Regions from separate parts of the Angustibacter sp. Root456 genome, predicted to be linked through region 2. Evidence: riboswitches for the same ligand, from Rfam matches in the RefSeq annotation. Region 2 holds a riboswitch; the other holds the start of a gene.

What was found. Region 2 has a riboswitch for glycine ahead of gcvP (aminomethyl-transferring glycine dehydrogenase). Riboswitches for the same ligand answer to the same signal wherever they lie in the genome.
Positions count from the first base shown of each region.
Region 1: linked by a shared signal. The riboswitch ahead of gcvT (glycine cleavage system aminomethyltransferase GcvT) and the one ahead of gcvP (aminomethyl-transferring glycine dehydrogenase) in region 2 are both predicted to bind glycine.

Region 1 covers NZ_LMER01000020.1:363,847-374,766, forward strand. Annotated here, with positions in the region: gene ASD06_RS16470 (TetR/AcrR family transcriptional regulator) at 1-86, opposite strand, end outside; gene ASD06_RS16475 (DUF1345 domain-containing protein) at 146-823, opposite strand; gene glyA (serine hydroxymethyltransferase) at 914-2,221, opposite strand; gene gcvH (glycine cleavage system protein GcvH) at 2,231-2,605, opposite strand; gene gcvT (glycine cleavage system aminomethyltransferase GcvT) at 2,652-3,767, opposite strand; glycine riboswitch at 3,912-4,003, opposite strand; gene ASD06_RS16495 (GntR family transcriptional regulator) at 4,121-4,801, opposite strand; gene ASD06_RS16500 (ABC transporter ATP-binding protein) at 4,889-5,599, opposite strand; gene ASD06_RS16505 (ABC transporter ATP-binding protein) at 5,596-6,396, opposite strand; gene ASD06_RS16510 (branched-chain amino acid ABC transporter permease) at 6,393-7,397, opposite strand; gene ASD06_RS16515 (branched-chain amino acid ABC transporter permease) at 7,397-8,290, opposite strand; gene ASD06_RS16520 (branched-chain amino acid ABC transporter substrate-binding protein) at 8,374-9,543, opposite strand; gene ASD06_RS16525 (aldehyde dehydrogenase) at 9,688-10,920, opposite strand, start outside.
Region 2 covers NZ_LMER01000014.1:40,754-51,673, forward strand. Annotated here, with positions in the region: gene ASD06_RS05370 (CDP-alcohol phosphatidyltransferase family protein) at 16-636, shown strand; gene ASD06_RS05375 (DUF881 domain-containing protein) at 633-1,640, shown strand; gene ASD06_RS05380 (small basic family protein) at 1,637-1,969, shown strand; gene ASD06_RS05385 (DUF881 domain-containing protein) at 1,966-2,757, shown strand; gene gcvH (glycine cleavage system protein GcvH) at 2,807-3,196, shown strand; gene ASD06_RS19825 (FHA domain-containing protein) at 3,351-3,842, shown strand; gene ASD06_RS05400 (MerR family transcriptional regulator) at 3,839-4,576, shown strand; gene ASD06_RS05405 (bifunctional nuclease family protein) at 4,632-5,141, shown strand; gene ASD06_RS05410 (MerR family transcriptional regulator) at 5,315-5,914, shown strand; glycine riboswitch at 5,956-6,056, shown strand; gene gcvP (aminomethyl-transferring glycine dehydrogenase) at 6,148-9,030, shown strand; gene ASD06_RS05420 (snapalysin family zinc-dependent metalloprotease) at 9,102-9,830, opposite strand; gene ASD06_RS05425 (hypothetical protein) at 9,955-10,458, opposite strand; gene ASD06_RS05430 (AAA family ATPase) at 10,455-10,920, opposite strand, start outside.

The sequences.
Region 1 (10,920 bases), on a different contig from region 2:
TGGCGACCCACGAGCTCCAACGCGCTGCGCACGAGGCGCTCTCGCGGCGTGCGTGGGTGGGGTTCGAGTGCGTCTGCAGGACTCATGACGTGCGCACCCTAGTCCCGAGCGCGAGGCGCCCCCCAGACGTCCGGGCCGTCGCGGCTCAGCCCGAGCTGCCGATCCCGGCCACGAGGTTGATGGTCGTGGCGACGATGACCGTGCTGAACAGGTACGACAGCAGGGCGTGACGCAAGGCGGTGGACCGCATCGCCCGAGTGGTCAGAGCCGTGTCCGACACCTGGAACGCCATCCCCACCGTGAAGCCGAGGTAGCCGAAGTCGCTGTAGCAGGGCTCGTCATCCTGGTTGAAGTCGACTCCGCCGTCCGTGCCGGAGTAGTAGAGCCGCGCGTACCTGAGGGTGAACACCGTGTGCACGACGAGCCAGGCCAGCAGCACGGTGAGCACGCCGAGGGCCGCCTGCAGGTCGGCCGCGACGCCCTTGGTGCTGCTGGCCCGCACCAGGATGAGCACGACCGCGGCGAGGCTGGCGATCGCCGCACCGAGCAGCAGGGCGTCACTCGCGGCCCGGCTGGGGTCCTCGCGCGTGGCGTGGGCCGCCGTGTCGTCGGCGTCCAGCGGCCAGATGATCCACCAGGTCCAGGCCAGCATGGTCGCCGCGGCGGCGTCCCACGCGAGGGCCGGCGCGAACAGCGCGCCGCCGAACGCCCACGCCGCCACACCCACCACCACGCCGACCGCTGCCGACACCGCCAGCCGCCGGCCGACGCGCAGCGCGAAGACGTGGCGAGACCGCGCGCTCGCACCCTGTCGGGACGCCATGAGCGAACTGTGGCACAACGGCGCCGGCTCGCTCGCGACCCAGCACGTGTGCCGAGCCGAGGAGCCTGGCCGGCGCCCCGACGGGCGCGACTAGTGCGTGAGCGCCGGCTCCGACAGCGGCGCCACCGAGGGGTAGAGCGGGTGCGCGGCAGCCAGCGCCTCGACCCGTGCCCGCAGGTCGGCGACGGCGGGCTCGGCAGCACCACTGCTCAGCGCGGCCGCGATGATGTCGGCCACCTCGGCGAACTCGGCGGCACCGAAGCCGCGCGCGGCCAGCGCCGGGGTGCCGAGGCGCAGGCCCGACGTCACCATGGGCGGTCGCGGGTCGTGCGGCACCGCGTTGCGGTTCACCGTGATCCCCAGGGCGTGCAGCCGGTCCTCGGCCTGCCGGCCGTCCAGCTCGGACTCGACGAGGTTGACCAGCACCAGGTGGACGTCGGTGCCGCCGCTGACGATCTCGACGCCCGCCGAGCGCACGTCCGACTGAGCCAGGCGCTCGGCGATCAGGCGCGCGCCCTCGAGGGTGCGCTGCTGACGGTCGCGGAACGCGGGCGACATCGCCAGGGCGAAGCACACCGCCTTGCCCGCGATGACGTGCTCGAGCGGTCCGCCTTGCATGCCGGGGAAGACCGCGGAGTTGATCCGCTTGGCGAGGGCGGGGTCGTCGGTGAGGATGATCCCGCCGCGCGGCCCACCGAGGGTCTTGTGGGTGGTCGACGTCGTGACGTGCGCGTGCGGTACCGGGCTGGGGTGCAGGCCCGCGGCCACCAGGCCGGCGAATTGCGCCATGTCGACCATGAGCAGCGCGCCCACCTCGTCGGCGATCGACCGGAAGGCGGCGAAGTCCAGGACCCTCGGGTACGCCGACCAGCCCGCCACGATCATCCGGGGCCGGCGCTCGCGAGCCAGCGCGCGCACCTCGTCCAGGTCGACCCGGCCGTCGGCCCCGGTGTGATACGGCACGACGTCGAAGTGCTTTCCGGAGTAGTTCAGCCGCATGCCGTGGGTGAGGTGACCGCCGTGGGCGAGGTCGAGACCGAGGATCGTGTCACCGGGCTGCAGCAGCGCGAAGTAGACGGCGGTGTTGGCCTGGGCGCCGGAGTGCGGCTGGACGTTGGCGAACTCGGCGCCGAACAGCTGCTTGGCGCGGTCGATGGCCAGCTGCTCGATGACGTCGACGTGCTCGCAGCCGCCGTAGTAGCGCCGTCCCGGGTAGCCCTCGGCGTACTTGTTGGTCGCCACCGAGCCCTGGGCCTGCATGACCGCCAGCGGAGCGAAGTTCTCCGACGCGACCATCTCCAGGGTCGACTCCTGACGCCGCAGCTCGGCATCCAGTGCAGCGGCCACCTCGGGGTCGACGCTGTGCAGCGGCTCGTTCAGTGCGTTGGGCTGGCTCATCTCGGCCTCTCAGGCGTTGTCGGTCAGGGCGGCGTAGGCCGCTGGGTCGAGGAGGCCGTCGGCGGCCTCGATCCGGGCGCGGAACAGCCAGCCGCGCTCGAACGGGCTGGCGTTGACCAGGCTGGGGTCGGCCTCGACGTCGGCGTTGGTCTCGGTGACCTCGCCGGAGAAGGGCGCGAACAGGTCGCTGACCGACTTGGTCGACTCGACCTCCCCGCAGACGCCACCGGCGGTGAGGGTGCTGCCCGGCTCGGGCAGGCTGACGTAGACCACGTCGCCGAGGGCGTTCGCTGCGAACTCGGTGATGCCGACGGTGGCGACGTCGCCGTCGACGAGCACCCACTCGTGCTCGGCCGTGTACTGGCGGTCGGTCGGGATGGGCATGGCTCTCCTCAGGGGGATGACGGGGACGAGGTGGTGACGGCGCGCGTCAGCGGGCGCGGCGGTAGAACGGCAGCGGGACGACCTCGGCGTTGAGGCGGGTGCCGCGCACGTCGACGTCCAGCCGCGTGCCCACCTCCGCGAGGCCGTGGTCGACGTACGCCATGGCGATGGGGTGGCCGAGCGTGGGCGACAAGGCACCGCTGGTGACCCGGCCGACCTCGCGCCCGGTGCCCGGGTCGAGCACGGTGTAGCCGGTGCGGGGTGCGCGCCGGCCCTCGGCGCGCAGCCCGACCCGCACCCGGCCCACGGTCTCGTCCGCAGCGCGCGTGAGGGCGGCGCGCCCGACGAAGTCCTCCGGTCGTTCGAGGTTGACCACCCGGCCGAGACCGGCGGCGTACGGCGTGGTCGAGGTGTCGAGCTCGTTGCCGTACAACGGCATCGCCGCTTCGAGGCGCAGCGAGTCGCGGCAGGCGAGCCCGGCCGGCACCAGCCCGTGCGGCGCACCCGCCTCGACGAGCGCGTCCCAGACGGCCGGGGCGTCAGCGGGGTCGGAGAAGACCTCGAACCCGTCCTCGCCGGTGTAGCCGGTGCGGGCGACCAGCGCCGGCCGCCCCGCGACGTCCGTGCGCAAGATCGCGTAGTACTTCAGCTCGGTGAGGTCGGCGTCGGTGAGCGCCGACAGGATCGCGCTCGCCTGCGGGCCCTGGACGGCGACCAGCGCCCAGCTCTCGCGCTGGTCGACGACGTCGGCAGCGAAGCCGTCGGCCCGCTCGCGCAGCGCATCGAGCACGACGTCGGTGTTGGCGGCGTTCGCCACCACGAGGTACTGGGTCTCGGCGAGGCGGTAGACGATCAGGTCGTCGAGGATGCCGCCGTCCTCGCGGCACAGCAGCGTGTACTTCGCCTTGCCGACGGCGATCGGGCTGACCCGGCTGACCACCGCGTGGTCGAGCAGCTCACCGGCCTGGGCCCCGACCACCTCGATCTCGCCCATGTGCGACAGGTCGAATAGCCCGGCGGAGGTACGCACGGCGCGGTGCTCCTCGAGCTCGCTGCCGTACCGCAGCGGCATCTGCCAGCCGGCGAAGTCGGTCAGGGACGCGCTGAGTGCGACGTGCCTGCTGTGCAGGGCGGTCTGGCGTGCGTGCGACGGTTCGGTCATGGCGGAGGCTCCCTGCGCTCAGCCGCGACGACGCGCGGCGGGATGGGTGGCCTCCCCTGCTCTGTCATGGGACCTGAGAGCTTCACCGCGCGAGCGCGGCTTGCACCGTGGGTGCAGGACGTCGTCCTGCTTTCCAGAGTTCGCCTCACCGCAGCGGTCATGGGGGCCTGAGAGATTCTGGGGAGAAGTTGCTCCTTCGGCGGCACGTCGGACGTGCGCTCTCCCGCTGCGGTTCGAACGGCGTGTGCAGTTGTGTCACTGGTCTGGCTGGTGGCGCTGAAACTAGAGGCTGCGCTTCGGCGACGTCAATCGCCGGTCGCGGCGCTTCCGGGGGGCGAGACGGACGACGTCCGCTAGTCCTCCGGCAGCCCGGCCCACGAACCGCGCACGTGCCGGATGTGGTGCTTCATGACCTTGGTGGCGCCTCGGGCGTCGCGCGCCAGGACGAGGTCGATGATCTCCTCGTGCTCGCGCGCATAGGCCGCCAGGTCGCCCCGGCTGGCCAGCTGCTCCAGACCGTAGAGCCGGCTGCGGGCCCGCAGCTCGCCGACGACCCGCACCAGGTGCTGGTTGCCGGCCAGGCCGAGCAGGTCGAGGTGGAAGCGGCGGTCGGCCTCGACGTACTCGATCAGCTCGCCCTTCTCGGCGCACTCGACGATGCGCCGGGCGAGGGGGCGCAGCGCCTCGACCTGGTCGGCCACGGAGCCTGAGCAGCGCCGGGCGATCTTCGCGACGGTGGGCACCTCGATGAGCTGGCGGATGTCGGACATCTCGTCGAGCTCGCTGTCGGCGAGCTCGGTGACCCGGAACCCCTTGTTGCGCACCGCGACGACCAGGCCCTCCTTGACCAGGTCGAGCATGGCCTCGCGGATCGGCGTCGGCGAGACGCCGAACTGCGCGGCCAGGGCCGGAGCGGAGTAGAGCACTCCGGGCCGCATCTGCCCCGACACCAACGCCGCGCGCAGGGCATGGGCGACCTGCTCTCGGATGCTGTTGCGTCCGGGGAACTCGGTGAACAGCCGCTCGTCTCCGATGGGCTCGGGCGAGATGGCTCCTGATCTACTCGGCACGCTCTGACCTTACTCGCTCGCTCCTGGTCACATGTCACAGGTCAAAGCACCTCACGCGCCCAGGTACGCCTCGAGCACCCGCGGGTCGTGCATGAGCTCGGACGCGGGTCCGTCCAGGCTCACCTCGCCGGTGTCGACGACGTAGGCGCGGTGGGCGATCTGCAGCGCCGCGCGCGCGTTCTGCTCGACCAGCAGCACGGACGTGCCCTCGGCGTTGACCGTCCGGATCACGTCCATGACCTGGGCCACCACCAGCGGGGCCAGTCCCATCGACGGCTCGTCCAGCATCAGCAGCTTGGGTCCGCTGACCAGCGCGCGCCCGATGGCGAGCATCTGCTGCTCGCCGCCCGAGAGCGTGCCGCCCTGCTGGTGGCTGCGCTCGGCCAGCCGGGGCAGCAGCGAGTAGACGTGGTCGATGCGTCGGTGCACCTCGCGTGCGTCGTCGACCAGGTAGCCGCCCAGCTGGAGGTTCTCGTGCACGCTCAGCCGGGAGAAGATCCGCCGGCCCTCCGGGACGTGGATGACTCCGGACCGCACGACGTCCCACGGGTTGGCGCGCGTGATGTCGGTGCCGAACGCGTGCACCGACCCCTCGCGTGCGCGCACGACACCCGACACCGTCGCCAGCGTCGTCGTCTTGCCCGCGCCGTTGTTGCCCAGCAAGGCGACGATCTCGCCGTCGCCGACGCTGAGCGAGACGCCGCGCAGCGCCTGCACGTGCCCGTACGCCACCTTGACGTCGCGAAGCTCCAGCGCGTTCACCCGCGTGCTCCTTCGGTGGGCGGCGCGGCCGGGTCGTCGGCGCGCCCGAGGTAGGCCTCGATGACGGCGGGGTGGCTGCGGACGGCGTCGGGCTGGCCCTCGGCGATGACGCGGCCGAAGTTCAGCACGACGATGCGCCGCGACACCTGCATCACCAACCCCATGTCGTGCTCGATCAGCACGACAGCGATCCCGAGGTCGCCGATCCGGCCGAGCAGGTCGAGCAGCTCGCCCTTCTCGGTGTGGTTGAGCCCGGCCGCGGGCTCGTCGAGCAGCAGCAGCCGGGGCCCGCGCGCGAGAGCCCGCGCCAGCTCGACCCGCCGCTGCTCGCCGTACGGCAGGGCACTGGCCGGGCCGCCGCGGTCGCCACGCAGGCCCACGAAGTCGAGCCAGTGGTGCGCCTGAGCGGTGGCGTGCTGCTCACCGCGGCGGAACCGCCGAGTGTGCAAGATGGCGTCGAACACGTTCTGCTCGAGGGTCAGGTGCATGCCCGCCCGCACGTTGTCGAGCGCCGTCAGCTCGCCGAACAACCGCAGGTTCTGGAAGGTGCGGGCGACGCCGAGCGAGGCGATCGCCGACGGCCGCCAGCCGGTCATGTCCTGGCCGGCGAAGCTGACCGTGCCGCCCGTGGGCTTGTAGAAGCCCGTGATGCAGTTGAACGCACTGGTCTTGCCGGCCCCGTTGGGTCCGATCACCGAGACGATGTCGCCCTGAGCCACGCTGAAGCTGAGGTCGTCGACGGCGGTGACGCCGCCGAAGCGCAGGGTCAGCCCCCGCACGTCCAGCAGGCTGCTCATCGGGGCACCTCCGACGCCGGTGCGCTGTCGACGGGGGGGACGGCGAAGGGCTCGTCGTCTCGGTCGACGACCTCGCGCACGCGGTGCGGCCAGATCCCCTGCGGGCGGAAGATCATCATCGCGATGAGCAGCACGCCGAAGACGAAGAAGCGGTAGTCGGCGGCCCCGCGCAGCACCTCGGGCAGCACGCTGATGACCACGGCGCCCACGATCACACCGGGGTTGGACCCCATGCCGCCGAGCACCACGGCCATGAGCACGAGCGCCGACTGCAGGAAGGTGAAGCTCTGCGGGGAGATGGCGGACAGCTGGGCACCGAAGAGCACACCGGCCAGACCACCCCAGATCGCGCCGGCGATGTAGGCGGCCAGCTTGACCTTGTAGGTGTGGACGCCGACGGCCTCGGCGGCGTCCTCGTCCTCGCGGACGAAGCGCCACGCCCGACCGATCCGGCTGCGACCGAGCCGACCAGCGGCCACCACCGCCAGGGCCAGGACGACCACGACCGTGAAGTACAGCGCGACCGGCGAGCCCAGGTCGAGGCCGAAGACGCTGGGACCGGGAATGCCGTAGATCCCTGACGGCCCACCGGTGAGGGACAGGTTGTTGGCGGTGATGCGGATGATCTCGCCGAACCCCAGCGTGACGATGGCCAGGTAGTCGCTGCGCAGCCGCAGCGTCGGGCCACCGATGATGATCCCGGCCAACACCGACGCGGCGACGACCACCGGCACGGTGGCCAGCAAGGGCCAGTCGAACCGCGTGCTGAGGACGCCGCTGGTGTAGGCGCCGATCGCGAAGAAGGCGGCGTACCCGAGGTCGAGGAGCCCGCAGTAACCCACCACGATGTTCAGCCCGACGGCCAGCATGGCGAACAGCGCCGCGGACGTGAGCACGCTCAGGGTGTACGGGCTGGCGTTGACGAACGGTGCCAGCAGCGCGGCCACGAGGGCCAGCCAGCCCAGCCGGCGTCCGGCCCAGGAGTGCAGTCCGGCGGCCATCACACACGCTCCGTGACGCGCTCGCCGAGGATGCCCGTGGGCCGCACCACCAGGAAGACGATGAGGAAGCCGAACGCGAAGACGTCGCGCCACTGACCTCCGAGCCACCCCGTGCCGAGCGACTCCAGCAGGCCGAGGGTGAGGCCGCCGAGCATGGCGCCCTTGATGTTGCCGATGCCGCCGATCACCGCGGCCGTGAACGCCTTGAGGCCGATCACGAACCCCATGAGGAAGTCGATCTTGCCGTAGTAGGCGCCGGCCATGACCCCGGCCGCACCCGCCAGCGCCGACCCGATGAAGAAGGTCCGCGAGATGACGGCGTTGACGTTGATGCCCATGAGCAGCGAGGCGGTGCTGTCCTCGGCGATCGCGCGCATCGCGCGCCCGGTGCGGGTGCGCATGACGAGGTACTGCAGGGCGATCATGAGCGCGACCGCGACGACGACGAGCGCGACCTGCTGCATGCTCACGCGCGCACCGAGGAGCTCGACGGACGAGCCCTCCAGGCGCAGCCCGTAGACCCGCGGGTTCGGCCCAGCCACCAGGCGCATGCCGTACTCGAGGGCGAACGACGCCCCCACTGCGGTGATCAGCACCGACAGGCGCGGCGACCCGCGCAGCGGCCGATAGGCCACCCGCTCGAGCAGGAGCCCGCCGGCACCCGACAGCAGCATGGCCGCGACGAGGACGACGAGCAGCACCGGCAGGGTGGCCGCCGCCGACACGCTCCCCAGCAGCCCGATCATGGCGAAGCCGGCGAAGGCGCCGACCATGTAGATGTCACCGTGCGCGAAGTTCAGCAGCTTGATGATGCCGTACACCATGCTGTAGCCGAGCGCGACGAGCGCGTAGAAGGCACCGACGAAGATGCCGTTCCAGATGAGCTGGGTCATGCAAGGGGCCTTTCGGACGGGCCCCCGCCGGCGTCGCAGGAGGACGGCGCCGGCGAGGGCGGTCGCGGTGAGAACTGCGGTCGCTACTGCAGCGAGTCCTCGAGCACGAAGTGGCCGTCGCTGACCTTCAGGATCAGGAAGCCGCCCCGAGACAGCGTGTGGTCCTTGGTGAAGGTCAACGGCCCGGCGAAGGTCGGGAAGTCCTTCAGCGCTTCCAGAGCCTTGTCGACCGCCTTGCCGTCAGTGCTGCCGGCGGCCCGAATCGCCTCGGCCGCAACGCGAACGGCGTCGTACGACTGCGTGGAGTAGGGGCCGGGGTCGCTGTTGAACGTCGCCTTGTAGCTCTGGATCCAGCCCTTGGCGCTCTCGATCGTCTCCGGCGTGGGCGTCATGGTCGCGAGCACGCCCTGGGCGCTCTTGGCCCCAGCGATCTCGATCAGCTTGGCGTCGACGCTGCCGTCGGCGACGAGGATCTTGCCCTGGTACCCGGCCTGGCGCAGCTGGCGGATGATCAGGCCGCCCTCCTGGAAGTACCCCGTCCAGTAGATGGTGTCGGGCTTGGTCTTCAGCACGGCGGTGACGTTCGCGCTGTAGTCGCTCTCGCCCGGGGTGACCGAGTCGCGTCCGGCGAGCTCCGGACCGCCGGCCTGCTTCAGCCGCTCCGCGGTGAGGTCGGCGATGTCCTTGGAGTAGCTGGTGTTGTCGTCCATCACCGCGACGCGCGCGGACTGGATCTTGGTGAGGTAGGCGAGTGCGGCGTCGGCCTGTTGGGTGCCGGTGCCGTTGAGCAGGAACACGTTGGGCAGGTGCTGGTTGACCAGCTCGTTGGAGTTGGCCGCCGGGATGAGCATCGGCACATCGGCCTTGGCGAAGATGGGCAGGGTCGGGAGCGTGGCCCCCGAGCAATAGCCACCGACCGAGACCTTCACGCCCTGGGTCACGAGCTTGTTGGCGCCCGCGGTCGCCGTCTTGGCGTCGCACGCGTCGTCCTCGACGCGCAGCTCGAGCTTGCGTCCGGCGACCCCGCCCTTGGCGTTGATCTCGGTGACCGCCAGCTGGGCGCCGTTCTTCATGTAGGGACCGATGGCGGCGCTGCTGCCCGACATCGGGGCGAGCATGCCGAGCAGGATGGGGCCGGACGAGCTGTCACCGGCCTTGTCCTCGGAGAGCAAGCCGTTGCCGCACGCGGTGAGCAGCAGGGCGGCGCTCGCTGCGGCCACGAGGGGCAGGCGGGCCAAGCGTCGACGTCTCATGTGACGTTCCTTTCAGTGCGGTGTGACGTTGTACAGGACAATGCCACAGGTCGAGGGGCTGCGGAAGGTTGCGGCAGAAAGGAATCCGACCGAGACGAGATGGTTGGCGCCGCAGATCGGACAGGTCGGACGAACAGGTCCCGCTTACGGGCGGGCGATGGTGACCGTGTGCACGGAGGTGTAGAAGTCCTGGGCGGCCTTGCCCTGCTCGCGGCCCCCGAGGCTGGAGGCCTTCTCGCCACCGAAGGGCAGGTAGAAGTCCACCCCCGAGGTCGGTGCGTTGACCTTCACCAGGCCCGCTTCGAGACGGCCGGTGAGCGCCAGCACGGCGTCGAGGTCGTTGGTGTAGAGCCCTGCCGCGAGACCGAACCGCACGCCGTTGGCCATGGCGACGGCCTGGTCGACGTCGGACGCCTGCTGCAGCAGGCAGATCGGGCCGAACACCTCCTCGCAGGCCAGCTCGTGGGACGCCGGCACGCCCTCGACGAGCGTCGGCGCGACGTACCAGCCGTCGTCCGAGACCGACCGCGTACCGGTGAGCAGCCGCCCGCCCGCCGCCCGCGCGGACGCGGCCGCCTGCTGCACGCGCTGGCGGGCCCCCTCGTTGATCACGGGGCCCACCACCGTCTCGGCGCGCGCGGGATCGCCCACGGGCAGCGCCTCGACCGCCGCGACGAGGGCCTCCCGCAGGGGGCCGGGGTCGCCGACCACGATGATGCGTTTGGTGGCCGTGCACTTCTGCCCGGCGTAGCCCATCGCGGCGCCCGTGAGGTGCGAGGCCACGGTCTGCGCGTCGGCGTCGGGGAGCACGACCGCGGGGTTCTGGCCGCCCATCTCCGCCTGCACCGGCACGCCCCGCGCGCCCGCTGCGGCCGCCACGGCGCCCCCGGCGCCCACCGAGCCGGTGAAGGAGACGACGTCGGCGCACTGCACGAGAGCCTGGCCCGTCTGCGCCTCGCCGGGCACGACGGTGAAGACGTCCGGCGGCAGGCACTGGTCGAGGATCTCGGCGAGCGCGAGCGCGCAGGCCGTGGCCTCGGGCGCCGGCTTGAGCACCACCGTGTTGCCGAACGCCAGCGCGGGCGCGGCCTTCCACAGCGGGATGGCGAGCGGGAAGTTCCAGGGGGTGATGAGCCCGGCGACGCCATGCGGCCGACGCTGGGTCAGCAGCAGGCCAGACAGCGACGGCTCGTGCACGGCACCGACCGGGTCGAAGACCTGCTCGGCGTAGTACCGCAAGATGGCGGCGGTGCGCGCGACCTCGCCGCGGGCCTCGGCGCGAGGCTTGCCTACCTCACGCACCACGAGCGCCTCGAGCTGCTCGGCGCGCGTGGCGACGAGGTCGGCGGCCGCGTGCAGGGCGGCGGCGCGGGGCGC
Region 2 (10,920 bases):
ACTTAGGCTCAGTGCGTGACTGACCAGGCCACGACCCCGCCGGAGCGCGAGCACTCCGTGCCGGGTACCAGCGACCGCGTGCTCACGGTGCCCAACGTGCTGTCCGCCCTGCGGCTCGTCGGCGTGCCGGTGTTCGTGTGGCTCATCCTCAGCGAGCGCGACGGGTGGGCGCTGGTCGTCCTGATGCTCTCGGGCGTCACCGACTACCTCGATGGCAAGATCGCGCGCCGCTTCAACCTGGTGTCCAAGGTGGGGGCGCTGCTCGACCCGATCGCCGACCGCCTCTACATCCTCACGACCCTGCTGGGTCTGGCGTGGCGCGACATCATCCCGTGGTGGCTCGTCGCGGTGCTGCTCGGCCGCGAGCTGTTCGGCGCCGCCGTCCTGCTGTGGGTGCGCCGGTACGGTTACGGGTCGCTGCCCGTGCACTTCGTCGGCAAGGCGGGCACGTTCAACCTCCTCTACGCGTTCCCGTTGCTGCTGCTCGCGGACGGCGAGTCGGCGCTCGCGCACGTCGCCCGACCGATCGCCTGGGGCTTCGTGTGGTGGGGTACCGCCCTGTACTGGGTCGCCGGGGTGCTGTACGCGGTGCAGGCCGCCGGGCTGGTGCGTGCGCGTCGCCAGGTGGCCGCGTGAGCGCGCGTCCCGCAGCACCGCGCCGGCAGAGCGAGTCGGCCCGCCGTCCGGACGCCTCCATGACCTTGCTGCTCGAGGTGATGACCCGCCCGCTGGACCCCGGCTACGAAGCCGCCGCCGAACGCCGGCGCGTTCTCGGCACGCAGGACGACGCGGGCGCCCGCGCACGCAGCGCCCTCGCCGTCCTGGCGCTCATCGCCGTGGGGCTGCTCCTGGCGACGGCGTGGTGGCAGACCCGCGGCACCCGTCCTGCCGGCGTCATCGCGCGCGACCAGCTCGCCGCTGAGATCCAGCGCCAGGACGCCGCAGCGGGTCGGCTGCAGCAACAGAACGCCGCGCTCGTGGCCCAGATCGAGGCGGAGCGCTCGCGCCAGCTGCAGCTGTCCGCGCAGAGCGGCCTGGCCGAGCAGGTCACGACCCTCGGCCTGGTGACGGGGGCGACGGCGGCGTCGGGTCCGGGGATCGTCGTCACCGTGAACGACGCGGAGGCCGCCTCAGGGTCCGGCGACGGCAGCAACCCGCGCGCGCAGCAGAACGCCGACGACGGCCGCGTGCTCGACCAGGACCTGCAGCTCGTGGTGAACGGTCTGTGGGACGCGGGGGCCGAGGCGATGGCGATCAACGGCCAGCGGCTCACGGCCCTGTCAGCGATCCGGTCGGCCGGGCAGGCGATCCTGGTGGACTACCGACCGTTGTCACCGCCGTACAAGATCTCGGCCATCGGCGACCCGCAGAAGCTGCAGTCGCGGTTCATGAACGGCGCCGGTGGCCGCGACCTGCAGTACCTCAAGGACAACTTCGGCATCCGCTTCGACCTGACGTCCTCCAGCCGGCTCACCCTGCCGGCCAGCGCGGGCCTCACCACCCGTCGAGCCAAGGCGCTCGAGCGCTCGACCACCAGCAGCTCGACCACCAGCAGCTCGACCACCAGCAGCTCGAGCACCTCGAGCTCCGACTCGTCCGGCACCCGCGCCAGCACCCGTTCGACCCAGGAGACCCCGTGATCCCCGCCCTTGGCCTCGTCGTCGGCGTCGTCCTCGGCTTCGTCCTGCACCCGACCGTGCCCGTGTGGATGCAGCCGTACCTGCCGATCGCGGTGGTCGCGGCGCTCGACGCGGTCTTCGGGGGCCTGCGCGCCCTGCTCGACGGCATCTTCGACGACAAGGTGTTCGTCGTGTCGTTCTTGTCGAACGTCTTCGTCGCGGCGTTCATCGTCTACCTCGGTGACCAGCTGGGTGTCGGCTCCCAGCTGTCGACCGGCGTGGTCGTCGTCCTGGGCATCCGCATCTTCTCCAACGTCGCCGCGATCCGCCGGCACCTGTTTCGCGCATGAGCGGCACCGACGACGAGCTGAGGCCGCACGGTCGGCACGAGGTGGCGTCCGGATCGGTGCCCGGGCGCACCTGGAGCGCGCTGCGCCGAGCCATGCAGCCTCGGGCGAGCCGGGCCCAGCTGCTGGCGACCGCGCTGGTGGCCGCCCTCGGCTTCGCGCTGGTGGCCCAGATCACCCAGCGCGACGAGCAGGCGCTCACCGGCCTGCGGCAGAGCGACCTGGTGCAGATCCTCGACAACATCGCCGACCGCCGCGACCGGTTGGCGGCCGAGCAGTCGGACCTGGAGGCCGAGCGCCGCGACCTCACCTCGGGCTCGGCCGGATCGCAGGCGGCCATCGACGCCGCCCAGGAGCGTCTGGACGCGCTCGGCGTGCTCGCGGGCACCGTGGCAGCGGAGGGCACCGGCGTCCAGGTCTTCATCAGCGACCCGCAGGGGGAGGTGCGCGCGGCGCGGATCCTCGACCTCGTGCAGGAGCTGCGGGACGCCGGCGCCGAAGCCATCCAGGTCGGCACGGCGCGCGTCGTGGCCACCACGGCGTTCACCGACGTCCCCGGGGGAGTGGCCGTCGACGGCGACAAGCAGACGGCGCCGTACACGATCCTCGCCATCGGCGACAGCCAGACCATGGCCACCGCGCTCGAGATTCCCGGCGGGGTCCTGGCCAGCCTCCCGGAGGGTGCGCGAGGTACCGTCGCGGCCAAGGAAGAGGTGCAGATCACTGCCTTGCGACCGGTTCCGACCCCTCGTTACGCTCAGCCGGCCGTGACACCGACCGCGACGCGCTGAGCCGCAGCCGTTCGTCCCTACCCACCGTGCACTCGAGACGCGAGGACCCATGAGCGCGAACGACTTCCCCGACGACCTCAGCTACACCGCCGAGCACGAGTGGGTGCGGCGCGGGGCCGACGGTGCGGTGCGCGTCGGCATCACGGCCTACGCGCAGGACGCGCTCGGCGACGTGGTGTTCGTGACGCTGCCCGAGGTGGGTAGCGACGTCACGCCCGGCTCGGCCTGCGGCGAGGTGGAGTCCACCAAGTCGGTGAGCGACATCTTCGCCCCTGTTGCGGGCACCGTGTCGGCGCGTAACGACGCGCTGGACGCCAACCCCGAGCTCGTCAACAGCGACCCGTACGGGCAGGGCTGGATGTTCGAGGTGCGGCCCAGTGACCCGGCGGCGCTCGACGGCCTGATGGACGCCGCGGCCTACCAGGCCCAGCTCGGCTGACCACCCGCCCGACCTGACGCGGCGCGGATTCCGCGCTGCCACCGGGTGAGCGTCGTCGCTCACCCTGCAGTTCAGGGTTGGGCTGTGGCAGTCTGGACCCGCGCACCCCCGGATGCCTGCCGAGGGGCGACAGATGACTCGAGGGAGTAGCGCCATGCCGGACGAGCAGGACCGCCCCACGGTCCAGCCGCAGCAGCCCGCCGAGCCGCCGGACGCCACCACGATGCACCTGTCCGCGATCGGCTCGGGGCCGGACGAACGAGCCACCGAGGTCGGCGAGCCGGCCGCCGGTGAGCCGGGGGCTCCGGCCGCCGTCGAGCCGGGCACCGTCGCCTCGCTGCGAGCGGGCACCGCCTTGCTGCGGGTCGACCACGGACCCAACGCGGGCTCGCGCTTCCTGCTCGACGGCGACGTCACGACCGTCGGGAGGCACCCGAGCAGCGACATCTTCCTCGACGACGTCACCGTCTCGCGCAAGCACGCGGAGTTCCGCCGGGAGGGCACGGCCTTCAGCGTCCGCGACGTCGGCAGCCTCAACGGCACGTACGTCAACCGGCAGCGGATCGACGCCAGCCCGCTCGCCACGGGCGACGAGGTGCAGATCGGCAAGTTCCGGCTCGTCGTGATGCTGGGCGAGGCCGAATGAGCCCTGCGGTCTCGCGCCGCGACTCGACCATGAGCATCGGGGAGGTCCTGGCGCAGCTGAGCCCGGACTTTCCCGACGTCAGCGTCTCCAAGATCCGGCTGTGGGAGAGCGAGGGCCTCGTCGAGCCCGCACGCACACCGTCGGGATACCGCAAGTTCACGCACGAGGACGTCGAGCGGCTGCGGTACGCCATGACGCTGCAGCGCGACCAGTTCTGGCCGCTGCGCAAGATCCGTGACCACCTCGACGCCGTCTCGCGCGGGGCCGAGGAGCTGCTGGTCGGAGCCACCGGGCCCCGCGCGGCGCGGCCGGCCGACGGCGGCGAGGGTTCGGGGCTGGAGGACCTGCTGCGGCGCGGCGGCCGCGTGCGGCTGTCGGCGGCCGAGCTGTGCACGCGCGCCGGGATCGATGCCGACGAGCTGGAGTCGCTCGTCGGCTTCGGGCTGCTGCAGCCGAGCGTCGCGGGCTGGTACGACGAGACCGCCCTGGTCATCGCCACGGCCGCGGCCGAGCTGGCCGGCTTCGGCATCGAGGCGCGCCACCTGCGCGCGTTCCGCACGGCTGCCGACCGCGAGGTCGGACTGGTCGAGCAGGTCGTCAGCCCCCTGCGCGGCGGGCGGGCGGACTCCGCGCGTGCCCGGGCCGACGACACCGCGCGCGAGATCACGGCGGTGGCCCTGCGGCTGCACGCCGCGCTGGTGCGCGCCGGCCTGGCCCGCGCGGGCCTGGGCTGAGCCGCCACCCGTCGTCGGCGCGTTCGCCGTCGGCGCGGCGGGGTACGGTGAAGACGTGCGAGAGGTCGAGGTCGTCGGAGTCCGGGTCGAGCTGCCCAACAACCAGCCCATCGTGCTGCTGCGTGAGAGCGGTGGTGACCTGTACCTGCCGATCTGGATCGGTGCCGCGGAGGCCACGGCTATCGCGTACGCCCAGCAGGGCGTCGTCCCGCCCCGTCCGCTGACCCACGACCTGTTCAAGGACGTGCTCGAGGCGCTGGGTCGCCAGCTCGAGGAGGTGCGCATCGTCGCGGTCCGCGACGGCGTGTTCTACGCGAGCCTGGTGTTCGACGGGGGAGTCGAGGTCAGCTCGCGCTCGTCAGACGCCATCGCCCTGGCGCTGCGCACGGGCACCCGGATCGTGGCGGCAGACGAGGTGCTCGACGACGAAGGCGTCCCGGTGCCCGACGAGCAGGAGGACGAGGTCGAGAAGTTCCGGGAGTTCCTCGACCAGATCTCGCCCGACGACTTCGAGCAGGGTGGAGGCGCCGAGCCGGGCGCAGCGCCCGGTCCGACCGAACCCTGAACCTGAGACTGAGACTTCGTCGGCGTGCCGTCGCGACACGCCGACGTGCGTGACCCTCGACCTGTGATTGACGGGCGCCTGCGCGAGGCCTACCGTCGAAGACGAACGCCCCCCTTGTAGTTCCACCGATGTCGTCTCGACCCGGCCGGAGCTCTTCCCCCGGTGGGGCGCCGATGACGGAGGTCGACGTGACCAGCTCAGGCGACGCCACGCAGCAGCCCGCCCGACGCGTGCCCGAGCAGGCGCAGGGCCTGCTGTTCACCGACGACCTGCCGGTGCTGCCCGTCGACGCCGGCTACCGAGGGCCCACAGCGTGCGGCGCGGCGGGGATCACCTACCGTCAGCTCGACTACTGGGCGCGCACCGGGCTCGTCGAGCCGTCGGTGCGCGGCGCGAGCGGCTCCGGCAGCCAGCGGCTGTACAGCTTCCGCGACATCCTCGTGCTGAAGATCGTCAAGCGGCTCCTCGACACCGGCGTCTCGCTGCAGCAGATCCGCACCGCCGTCGAGCACCTGCGCGAGCGCGGCGTCGACGACCTGGCGCAGATCACCCTCATGAGCGACGGTGCGAGCGTCTACGAGTGCACCTCGGCCGACGAGGTCATCGACCTGGTGCAGGGTGGCCAGGGCGTGTTCGGCATCGCCGTCGGGCGCGTGTGGCGCGAGGTCGAGGGAGAGCTCGCCCAGCTGCCCAGCGAGCGCCCGGACGACGTCGGCGCCGACCACCCGCACGACGAGCTCTCGGCGCGCCGGCGCAACCGCGCTGCCGGATAGGTCCCGACGGCGTCGCCGCTCGTATATCCTGGCGGGGCCATCGACCCTGCGTGGGAGAGTCCCCGGCGCGCCAGCCGCGCCGGGGCGCCGAAGGGGCAATTCTCCCCGGAACCTCTCAGGCGCCCAGGACCACGCGGAAGAGGCGACTCTGGAGCGCGGCCTGCGCCGGGTGACAGAGGGGGAGGTCCGTGTCACGTCGCCGGCAGCGGTCGGCCCACGTCAGGAGCCTCCAGATGACCCCTTCGTCCCTCGGTGCCGTCCCGTTCGTCGACCGGCACGTCGGTCCGGACGGCGACGCCGTCCAGTCCATGCTGCAGGTGGTGGGCTACGCCTCGCTCGAGGAGCTCGTCACCGCTGCGGTGCCGGAGTCGATCCGGATGGGCGAGCGCCTCGGCCTCCACGACGGCCGCAGCGAGCCGGAGGTGATCGCTGAGCTGCGTGAGCTGGCCGCGCGAAACACCGTCGCGACGTCGATGATCGGGCAGGGCTACTACGGCACCCACGTGCCGGCGGTGGTTCAGCGCAACGTGCTCGAGAACCCCGCCTGGTACACGGCCTACACGCCGTACCAGCCGGAGATCTCGCAGGGGCGGCTGGAGGCGCTGCTGAACTTCCAGACCGTCGTCTGCGACCTGTCCGGCCTGCAGACGGCGAACTCCTCGCTGCTCGACGAGGCCACGGCGGCGGCCGAGGCGATGACGTTGATGCGGCGGGCCGCCAAGGTGGGGCCCGAGGCGGCGCTGGTCGTGGACGAGGACGTCTTCGTGCAGACGCACGCCGTCATCGCCACGCGCGCTGAGCCACTCGGCCTCGACGTCGTGCGGGCCTCGTTGGCGGGCGACGACCCCGCAGCCGCGCTGGACGCCGCGCTCGAGGGGCGTGAGGCCTTCGGGGTGATCGTGCAGTACCCCTCGGCGAGCGGTCGGGTCGCCGACCTCACGCGCCTGATCGAGGTCGTGCACGAGCGGGGTGGGTTGGTGACCGTGGCCGCCGATCTGCTCGCGCTCACCCTGCTGCGCGCGCCGGGGGAGATGGGCGCCGACATCGCGGTGGGTACGAGTCAGCGCTTCGGCGTCCCGATGGGCTTCGGCGGACCGCACGCCGGCTACATGGCGGTGCGCGCGGGCCTCGAGCGCAACCTGCCGGGCCGGCTCGTCGGCGTCTCCGTCGACGCCGCCGGGGACCCGGCGTACCGCCTCGCCCTGCAGACCCGAGAGCAGCACATCCGCCGCGAGAAGGCCACGAGCAACATCTGCACCGCGCAGGTGCTGCTGGCGGTGATGGCCTCGATGTACGCCGTCTACCACGGCCCTGAGGGGCTCGCGGCGATCGCCCGCGGGGTGCACCGTCGGGCCGTCGCCTTGGCCCAGACGCTGGGCGCGATCGAGGGCGTCGAGGTCGTGCACACCGAGGTGTTCGACACGCTCCTGCTGTCGGTGCCGGGCCGTGCCGATCAGGTCGTGGCCGCGGCGGCCGCCCGCGGGGTCAACCTGTGGCGGGTCGACGACGATCACGTGAGCGTCAGCTGCGACGAGACCACGACCGATGAGCAGCTCGGCGCCGTCGTGGCCGCTTTCGGAGGCGGACAGGGGGCGGTGAGCCCGGCGTCCGACGACGCCATCGCCGAGCGCGTCCGGCGCACCACGCCGTTCCTCAGCCACCCGGTGTTCCACCAGCACCGCAGCGAGACGGCCATGCTTCGGTACCTGCGCCGCCTGGCTGACCTCGACTACGCGCTCGACCGGGGCATGATCCCGCTCGGCTCGTGCACGATGAAGCTCAACGCGACCACTGAGATGGCGGCCGTGACCTGGCCGGAGTTCTCCGGGCTGCACCCGTTCGCGCCGCGCGAGCAGGTGCAGGGCATGGTCGAGCTCATCCGCCAGCTCGAGCGCTGGCTGGTCGAGGTCACGGGCTACGACGCGGTGTCGCTGCAGCCCAACGCGGGTTCGCAGGGTGAGCTCGCCGGCCTGCTCGCGATCCGCGCCTACCACCGGGCGCGCGGGGAGGGTGAGCGCCGGGTCGTGCTGATCCCGGCCTCGGCCCACGGCACGAACGCCGCGAGCGCGGTGATGGCGGGACTGAAGGTCGTCGTGGTCAAGACCGCAGCAGGCGGCGACATCGACATGGACGACCTGCGCGCCCAGGTCGAGGCGCACCGCGACGACCTCGCGGGGATCATGGTCACCTACCCCTCGACGCACGGCGTGTTCGAGGACACCATCACCGAGCTGTGCGCCCTGGTGCACGACGCAGGCGGACAGGTCTACGTCGACGGCGCGAACCTCAACGCGCTGGTCGGGCTGGCTCGACCGGGCCGGTTCGGTGCCGACGTCTCGCACCTGAACCTGCACAAGACCTTCTGCATCCCACACGGTGGTGGCGGGCCCGGGGTCGGACCGGTGGCGGTGCGCTCGCACCTGGCGCCGTACCTGCCGAGCCACCCCCTCGTCGACGACGCGTCCCCCGGCTCGAGCGTGGGCCCGGTGTCGGCGGCGCCGTTCGGGTCGGCGTCCATCTTGCCGATCAGCTGGGCGTACGTGCGCCTCATGGGTGGGCCCGGCCTGCGTCGGGCGACCCAGGTCGCCGTGCTGTCGGCGAACTACGTGGCCGCGCGCCTGCGCGAGCACTACCCGGTGCTCTACAGCGGACACGATGGCCTGGTGGCGCACGAGTGCATCCTCGACCTGCGCGAGATCACCAAGCGCACGGGCATCACCGTCGACGACGTCGCCAAGCGGCTGATCGACTACGGCTTCCACGCCCCGACGATGTCGTTCCCCGTGGCAGGCACGCTGATGGTCGAGCCCACGGAGAGCGAGGACCTCGTCGAGCTCGACCGCTTCTGCGAGGCGATGATCGCCATCAAGGGTGAGATCGACGCCGTGGCCTCGGGCACCTGGCCGGCCGATGACAACCCCCTGCGCGGCGCCCCGCACACCGCCCTGTCGGTCGCGGGCAAGTGGGAGCACGCGTACACGCGGGAGGAGGCGGCCTACCCCCGCGGGGTCGAGGCGCGCGGCAAGTACTGGCCGCCCGTGCGGCGCATCGACGGCGCGTACGGCGACCGGCACCTCGTGTGCTCCTGCCCGCCGCCCGAGGCGTTTGAGGACTGAGCGAGAGCGGCGGCGCGCTCACCGGGCCGGTGAGCGCGCCGCCGACCGCCCCCGTCTCGGGCGGGTGCGGCTCAGTGGCTGAGCGCCGGGCTCTTGTCGCTGGAGCGCTGGGTCGGGAAGCGGGCCGCGAACCCGTAGGCCCACAAGGCGTTGACGTTGCGGCGCTCGGTGCTGTTCGGGTACGGGTTGGTGCACGACGGGCCGGGGCCACCGCCGGACATCAGCTCGCTGCAGGGGCCGCTGTAGTGGTCGGGCAGCCCGAGCACGTGACCCGTCTCGTGAGCCACGATGCGCAGTGGGGCGTACCGCTGAGCCTGGCTGTAGTCGATGAGGATGTAGCCGTGGCCGTGGCCGTCGGTGCTCGCGTACGAGCCCCGTGAGTCACTGCCCTCGTAGTAGGTCAGGTCGGCCGGGTAGCCCCGCACCAGGCGCACGTTGCTCACGCTGGAGTTCCAGATCGAGGCGCTCTGCGCGATCTCGTAGGCGAACGACGGCGCGTTCGAGGCGTCGTAGTACACGACGGCGGCCGCCGCGGTCTGCCGCCCGCTGCGCGGCGTCGCGTCCAGCTGGTTCGCCTGGGCCTTGAGGGCCTGAGCGAGCTGCCGGCGCAGCCGCGTGTTCTGCGCGTCGTCCTGGCTTCCCGGGGTGTAGGCGTGGCGGGACGACTGGGCCGCGGACGAGGTCGACGCGGCGGTAGCGGCGGTGGTCGTCGGCGCCCCCGAGGCGACGACGGCGCCGGCCGCGAGTCCGGCGGCGACCGCCAGCAGGCGGGCGCGTACTGACCTGGTGCGTGATGTCATGCGATACCTCCGTAGACGTCGGTGGGATGTCCACCGAGTCCTTCCTACGGTGTATTTCGCCCAGACCGGGTCAAACCGCCGTCAAATGTCCGTCAACTCCTGTCGGGAGCAGGCCGGCTGGCGGCTACGTGCGTCCGAAACGCTCCTGCGCCTGGTGCAGGCTGCGGCGCACGCGCGGGCCGCCGGGCTGCCAGTCGGCCAGCACGACGCGCCCGGTGACGAGGGGTGGGTGCGCCGCCCGGACGACGTCGACCACCCAGGCGTCGTCGTCGACGAACAGCCCGATGTCGTCGCGCCGGGTGAGCCGGCGCAGTCCGGCGAGCTTCAGACGGGCCGCGGGGGAGTAGTCCGCGTCAGGGCGCAGCAGCACGTCGCCGTAAGGCAGTCCGTGGCGACTCAGCCAGCGTTCGGTGTCGCGCCGCAGCCGCTCGGGGCGCCCACTGAGGTAGACGACGTCGTGGCCCGCGCTGTGCGCCCGCAGGGCCAGGGCCACGCCGACACCCAGCGGTGGGTCGTCGCCTGCCGCGGCGAAGAACGCGTCCCAGCTGCGCCGGGCGCCCGTGAGGTGGTGCCTGCGGTGCGCGACGTCGGCCAGCACGCCGTCGACGTCGAACACGGCCAGGGTCATGAAGCCACCTGCGTCGCGCCGTCGCCGCTGCGGTGGCGGACGCTGGAGCCGGTGCGCGTCTTCACGACCTCCAGCTGCTGGTGGATGCGCGAGCGCAGGTCGCTGACGTGACTGACGATGCCGACGGTGCGCCCGCCGCTGCGCAGCCCGTCGAGCACCGTCATGACCTCTTCGAGCGCGTCGTCGTCGAGGGAACCGAAGCCCTCGTCGACGAACAGCGTCTCGATGTCGGTGCCGCCGGCCTCGGCCTGCACGACGTCCGCCAGCCCCAGCGCCAGCGCGAGGGAGGCGATGAACGACTCGCCGCCCGACAGCGTCGACGGCTCACGGGCGACACCGGTCCAGCTGTCGACGACCTCCAGGCCGAGGCCGCTGCGCGCGCCGCCCTTGGCGAGGTCGTCGCTGTGGGCGAGGGTGTAGCGACCGTCGGACATGGCGACCAGCCGCTCGCTGGCCGCCACC